DNA from 2 places in the Microbacterium sp. JZ70 genome. Region 2 is predicted to be linked to the other one. Evidence: predicted binding sites of a transcription regulator. Region 2 holds the regulator's gene; the other holds the start of a gene.
The links. Region 2 encodes LexA, which represses DNA repair genes until DNA is damaged. Its sites were predicted from a motif close to TCGAACANNTGTTCGA; they were not measured.
Positions count from the first base shown of each region.

Region 1: a site for LexA is predicted at 1,339-1,354, ahead of M1D46_RS01930 (DUF222 domain-containing protein). Genes of this name have one in related genera too.

Region 1 covers NZ_CP096405.1:431,025-434,576, forward strand. The annotation lists gene M1D46_RS01925 (M20/M25/M40 family metallo-hydrolase) at 1-1,154, shown strand, start outside; gene M1D46_RS01930 (DUF222 domain-containing protein) at 1,365-3,035, shown strand; gene M1D46_RS01935 (amino acid ABC transporter substrate-binding protein/permease) at 3,290-3,552, shown strand, end outside.
Region 2 covers NZ_CP096405.1:1,712,587-1,716,138, reverse strand. The annotation lists gene M1D46_RS07770 (histidinol-phosphate transaminase) at 1-243, opposite strand, end outside; gene M1D46_RS07765 (LysM peptidoglycan-binding domain-containing protein) at 271-624, opposite strand; gene lexA (transcriptional repressor LexA) at 876-1,559, shown strand; gene M1D46_RS07755 (methylenetetrahydrofolate reductase) at 1,629-2,567, opposite strand; gene M1D46_RS07750 (alpha/beta hydrolase family protein) at 2,713-3,552, shown strand, end outside.

The sequences.
Region 1 (3,552 bases), 1.3 Mb from region 2:
CGGGCACCGACCCGCACGCGCCGTCCCTCGCCCTTCTCGGGCACACCGACGTCGTGCCCGTCGAGGAGGCCGGCTGGGAGCGCGATCCGTTCGGCGGCGAGATCGTCGACGGCGTGCTGTGGGGCCGCGGCGCGATCGACATGCTCAACCTCACGGCGGCCTACGCCGTCGTCACGCGGGAGATCGCACGGCAGCGGTTCCGCCCGCGCGGCGACCTCGTCTTCGCCGCCGTCGCCGATGAGGAGAACGGCGGCCACTACGGCGCCGGCTGGCTCACCGAGCACCGGCTCGACCTCATCGACGCCGACTACGTGCTGACCGAGTCGGGCGGCGCCCCGGCCGGCGGCAAGCCCGCGATCGGCATCATGATCGGCGAGAAGGGCCAGGCGCCGCGCACGCTGCGCGTCACGGGCGTCCCGGGCCACGGATCAGCCCCGTGGGGGTCGCGCAACGCCGCGGTCATCGCGGCCGAGGCCGTCGCGCGCATCGCGCGGTTCCGCACGCCGACCGTGATCACGCCGCAGTGGCACGCGTACGCCGACGCGCTCGAGCTCGACGCGGAGACGACCGCGAAGCTGCAGGATCCCGAGCGCCTCTACGAGGGCCTGCCCGCGACCGGCCTGCTGCAGGGGTTCGCGCACGCGTCGACGCACACGACCATCTCGCCGAACGTCGTGCACGCGGGCGACAAGCTCAACGTGATCCCCGGCGAGGCGACCGTGCGTCTCGACATCCGCGTCCTCCCCGATGTCGACGCGGCGGATGTCGACGGCTATCTGCGCGAGGCGCTCGGCGACCTGCTCGAGAACGTGCGCATCGAGGGCGACGAGTTCGTGCAGTCGACCGTCTCGCCCACCGACACTCCTCTCTTCGACGTGCTGCGCGGGGCAGTCCGGCGCGCGCGCCCCGACGCCGACCTGCTGCCGATGCTCGCCGCGGGCGGCACGGATGGGCGCTTCTACCGCCTGCGCGGCGTGCCGGCCTACGGCTTCGGCGTGCTCAGCGACCGCTGGGACTACGGCAAGTTCCGCACCCTCTTCCACGGGCACAACGAGCGCATCGACCTCGAGTCGCTCGACCTCACGGTGGACGCGATCGACCACGTCGTGCGCGAGTTCCTCGGGCGCGATCACGGCGTGCGCGTCAAGCGCTGAGCGCACCCGCATCTCCCTTGCGCACGCGGCTGCGCGCCGAGGTGCGGCGTTGTTTGGTGGGCTGTCGTCTGGTGTGCTGTCGCTTGGTGCGCCTGTCGCTTGGTGTGCTGGGTGGATGTCGGTGGTGTGTGCTAGCGCGCGTCGGAGAAACATCCCGATCAGGAGAAGAAAAGTGTTGCGTTCGTCGTATCGCTGTTCTATGCTGAATGTATGGCGAAGGAGCCAGGATTCGAACCTCTCTTCCCGGGCGCGGCGGTCCGGGAAGCGCTGACGCGGCTGGAAGGCCTGGCCGAGGGCGTGCGTGGGGTGACGGACGCGGACCTGATCGCGTTCGCGGGGGAGGTCGACCACCTCGGGCGCACGCTCGATGCGCTGCGCACCCGGGTCGCGGGAGAGATCGATGCCCGCTCCCGCCGCGGTGACGACGACCCGCTCGCGGCCCGGTACGGGTGCCGCACCGGGCTCGAGCTGCTCGAACGGCTCACCGGGGCGTCGAACCGGGAGCTGCGCGGGCGGGTGCGGCTGGATGAGGCCACCCGCACCCGCACCACCCTGACCGGGCAGGACCTCGATCCCCGGTGCGTGCACGTGGCCGCCGGGCTCGCGTCCGGACTGCTCGGCGCGGAAGCGGCCGCGGGGATCGTGAAGGCCGTCGACACCGCCCGCCGCGGCGGCGGGCACCCCGACCGGGTCGAGCTCATGGAACGCCACCTCGTCGCCCTCGCCACCGGCACCATCACCCCCGACACCGACCCCGACACGGACACCGACACCGACACGGACACCGGCCCCGACACGGACACGGGTATGGAGGCGGGCGTCGGCGACGCGGACGCGATGGCGGGGCGGGATCCGCTGGAGGAGCTCGCGCCGGTCCCGCCGCTGTCGGTGGTGAACGTGCACGCGCAGGCGTGGATCGACGTGCTCACCGCCGACGGCACCGAACCCGACCCCGACCGGCCCGAACGCGACCGCACCCTCACCCTCACACCCCTGCCCAGCGGAGCCTTCCGGGTCAACGGCACCCTCGTCCCCGAAGCCGGCGCCCTCCTGCAGAACCTCCTCTCCGCCCACACCAACCCCGCCCGCAACGTCACCTTCACCGAAACCCGCGGCGGCGACGCGGGCGGCGGGCCGGACAGCGGGGACGGAGACGTTGACGCGGGAGGGAAGGCCGCGGACGATGCCGGACCCGACGACGGCATCGGCGCGGGCGCGGATGGCGCGGAGTTGGGTCCGGTCATGCCGGACACCCGCTCACCAGGGCAGAAGCGGCACGACGCGTTCTTCGCGATGATCCAGGCCGCCTCACGCGCCGCAGAGACCCCCGCCCTCGGCGGCGCCGCCCCCACCGTCATGATCCACATCACCGCCGACGACCTCACCACCACAGACACCGACACCGGCCGGCGCGGCATCGCGCACCTCGACGGGGTCGACGCGCCCGTCCCCGCCACCGTGGCCCGCCGGATCGGATGCACCGGCGACATCCTCCGCGCCGTCTTCACCCCCGAAGGGCGCATCCTCGAGCTGCGCAGCATCCAACGCTGCTTCACCCCCACCCAACGCAAAGCCATCGTCGCCCGCGACGGAGACTGCATCATCCCCGGCTGCACCATCCCCGCCGCCTGGTGCGAGATCCACCACGTCCAAGACCGCACCCAAGGCGGACCCACCGAAACCGACAACGGCGTCCTGCTCTGCTGGTGGCACCACCACCACCTCGACACCTCCGGCTGGACCATCCACATGCACCACGGCGTGCCCTACATCGTCCCGCCCCGATGGATCGACCGCGACTGCACACCCCGCCCCGCACAAGGATCCGCCACCCGCATACGCACCCGCATCCGCCGCACCCTCACCCGCATCCGCACCTGACCCACCACGGTGCACCGCGAGCCGCTCCCCCGCTTCGCGCCTCGAACCGCCCGCTTCGCACCTCAAGCCGCCGCTTCGCACCTCAAGCCGCCGCCCGCTCCGCACCTCGAACGGCCGCGGCCTGTCGCGCTCGAGCGTGCGCGGTGAACGATCCGGCTTCCTTCTCTCGCTGGCCGGGCAGGCCACGGTTTAGGGTGGAGGGTCGCCGGCCGCCCGCAGGGCCGGGCGAGTCCACCACGAGGAGAACACACATCGTGCATCAGATCACCGACCGCGCGGCCCGGCTGCGCACGGCAGGCCGGCGGGCGGGGACGGCTCTCATCGCGTCCGCGATCGCCGTCGTCTCCCTCCTGGGCGGCGCGTCCGCCGCAACGGCCGCCGAAGAGGGCGAGACCTACGTCATCGGCACCGACACCACGTATGCGCCATTCGAGTTCACGAACAGCGACGGCGACCTCGTCGGCATCGACATGGACCTCCTGCGCGCCATCGCCGAGGATCAGGGTTTCGAGGTCGA
Region 2 (3,552 bases):
CCCGTGCCCGAGGTACTCCGCGAACCCCTCGCGGAGCGCCGTGAACTCGCGATCCGGGTAGCGGTTCACATCCCGCAGCGCGAGGGCCACCGAATCCGCGATGTCGTCGGCGACCTCGTCGGGGATCGGGTGCGTGTTCTCGTTGACGTTCAGCGCGACGGGCAGCGGCGCCTGCGGAGCGCCGTAGGGCTGCTGTCCGCGGAGGTCGTCGCGCAGGGGGAGGTCATCGAGAGAGACGGTCACCCGTCCATGCTAGAGCGCGCGACGGACTCACTCGCCCGTCGAGTAGGCGGCGGGGATGGCGATCTCCTGCCCCGCGGCGATGTCGCTCCCCGGGAGCTGGTTGAGGTGCAGGATCTCGTCGACGACGTCGCGCGGGTCCGCCTCGGGGGCGACCGCCTGCGCGATGTCCCACAGGGTGTCGCCCGCCATGACCGTGACGGTGTCGAAGGTGCCGGCAGGCGCACTGTCCTCGCGTGAGGCGAGGGCCGCGCCGCCGCTGAGCACCCCGAATCCGATCGCCGCGACGAGCGGAGCCGCGGCGAGCGCGGCGAGGACCCGGCGGCCGCGCACCGTGAGGCGGAGGCGGGTCGAGCGTGCCGGAGCGGAGCTGGTCGTGCGCATGGCGGTTCCTTCCTGTAGATCACTTCGAGTCCGTCTGCTCGGCCGGGAGAGACGGACCCGAAGTGATGTTCCGAACCTATCTTCGATGTGGTCGCGGTGTCAAGAACTCTCTTCGAACGGGTTTCGCGACTTCTGCGAGACACGCTCGAACAAATCTCCCGGAATCCCGTCGAGATCCGCTAGCGTCGTCCTGACGGGACCACCACATCACGCACCTCCGACATTCGAGCGGGGCAGCGAAGGAGCACGACATGACGGATGCGGGCACGCGCGAGGAGAAGCCGCGCACGCGGCGGCGCAAGAACCTGAGCGACAAGCAGCTGGCCATCCTCGAGGTCATCCAGCGCTCCATCCAGCACAACGGCTATCCGCCGAGCATGCGCGAGATCGGCGACGCGGTCGGACTGAAGTCGCTCTCGAGCGTGACGCATCAGCTCGGGCAGCTCGAGCTGAGCGGCTACCTGCGTCGCGACCCCGGGAAGACCCGCGCGATGGAGGTGCTCATCGATCTCCCGGGCTCGGCGGCCGAGAACCCGGCCGACTCGGGCCCCGCGGTCGGCGACGCCGCTCTCGTGCCGCTGGTCGGCCGCATCGCCGCCGGCGTCCCGATCACGGCCGAGCAGCAGGTCGAGGAGATCTTCCCCCTCCCCCGACAGCTCGTCGGCAAGGGCGAGCTCTTCATGCTCAAGGTCAGCGGCGAGTCGATGATCGACGCGGCGATCTGCGACGGCGACTGGGTCGTCATCCGGTCGCAGGGCACGGCGGAGAACGGAGACATCGTCGCGGCCATGGTCGACGGCGAGGCGACCGTCAAGACGTTCCGTCAGCGCGACGGCCACACCTGGCTCCTCCCGCGCAACTCGGCGTTCGAGCCGATCCTCGCCGACGACGCTGTGGTCCTCGGCAAGGTCGTCGCCATCCTGCGCGCGGTCTGACGGCGCACATGAGGAGGGCGGGAGCCGGTCGGCTCCCGCCCTCCTCGTGTGCCGGGAGCGAACCGGCGGTCAGGAAGCCGCGGTCTCGCGCAGCGCGACCCCGGCTTCGCGCAGCACCGCGAGCACGGTCTCGTGCTCGTTGAAGGCGTAGAGGTGGATACCCGGGGCCCCGCCGGCGAGCACCTCGCGCGCGAGGTCCGCCGCGTAGGCGATGCCGATCTCCCTGCGGCCCTCGGGGGTCGGCTCGACCTCGAGCGCGATCGACAGCTCCGACGGCAGGGGCTCGCCCGTGAGCTCGAGCATGCGCGCGAGCTTGGCGGGAGAGGTCACGGGCATGATGCCGGGGAGGATCGGGATGGTCACGCCCGCGGCCCGGGCGCGATCGACGAAGCGCAGGTAGTCGTCGGCATGGAAGAAGAGCTGGGTGATCGCCGCCTCGGCGCCGGCCGCCTGCTTCGCGAGGAGCGCATCGAGGTGCTCGAGCGGATGGCGCGAGCGCGGATGCCCGTTGGGGAAGGCCGCGACGAGCGTGCGCGCACGCGGGGCGCGGTCCACCCGCACCGCCTCGGGAACGCCCGGGATCGTCGTCTCGCCGTAGGGAGCGCGCTCGGCCTGCACGCGGTGGATGAGCTGGACCAGCTCGGCCGAGGTCCGCAGGTCGCCCAGGAACGCGTCGTCCTCGTCCTTCCCGGCGGGCGGGTCTCCGCGGATGGCGAGGAAGCTGAGGATGCCTGCGTCGAGGAACTCGCGGATGAGGGCGCTCGCCGTCGCGTAGTCGTTGCCGACGCACGTGAGGTGAGCGAGCGGCTCGACGTCCGTGTTCTCGCGGATCCACCGCAGCACGCGCAGCGACGCACCGCCCGTGGAGCCGCCCGCGCCGTACGTGACGGAGAGAAAGTCCGGGCCTGCTGCGGCCAGGCGGCGGATGGTCTCCTCGAGAGCCGCGGTGCGCGCGGGCGTGCGCGGCGGGTACAGCTCGAACGAGAACGGCGTGGCCGACGTCGCCATGTCCCTCCTCCGTGCTCTCCGGTCGCCGCGGCGATCCCCTGCCGCCGCATCCGGCCTCTCCTCTCCCGACCGTAGTCGCCCGCGCGCGGGCGCGGGAGCATCTGTGACGCTCCGTGTCGGAACGTCGCCGGTTACCGTGGAGGACATGACGCAGATGCTCCCGTTCGGCTCGTGGCCGTCGCCCATCGCGGCGTCCGACATCGCGGGGAACTCCCCGCGCCTCGGCGACGCGCGGTTCGTAGGCGGCGACGTCTGGTGGGCCGAGGGCGTCGCGGCCGAGCGGGGGCGCACAGCGGTGCTGCGGGCGAGCGACGGCGCGAGCGTTCTTCCCGCGCCCTGGAGCGCGCGGTCTCGCGTCCACGAGTACGGAGGCGGCGCGTGGACCGCGGCCGACGACGGCGCGCTCCTCTTCGTCGAGCAGTCGGATCAGCGCGTGTACCTGCGCACGGCCGATGCGGAGCCCATCCCGCTCACGCCCGCGGGCACCGGCATGGCGTTCGGCGACCTCGTCCTCGCGGAGGGCCGGCTGTGGGCGGTCCGCGAGACGCAGGGCGCCACGGGGGCTCCCCGTCGCGACATCGTCGTCATCCCGCTCGACGGCAGCGCGGCGGAGGACGCGTCCGGGATCGTGAGCGTCGTCGCAGGGAGCGACTTCGTCGCCTACCCCGCACCGCGCGCTGGCCGGCTCGCGTGGATCGCGTGGGACCATCCGGACATGCCGTGGGATGCCGCGGAGCTGCGCGTCGGGCGCATCGAATCGGATGGGCGCGTGCGCCGCTGGACAACACTCGCCGGCGGGCGCGGCGTCGCGGACGGGCAGGATGTGTCGGCGCTGCAGCCCGAATGGGCGGCGGACGATGAGCTCCTCTTCGTCGCGGACCCTCCTGCCGCGCCCGGCGGCCCTGCCCGATGGAACCTCCGCCGCGCCCGGCTCGACGCGGCCGGAGGCGCCGTCGTGGAGCCGCTCCTGCCTGCCGACGCCGAC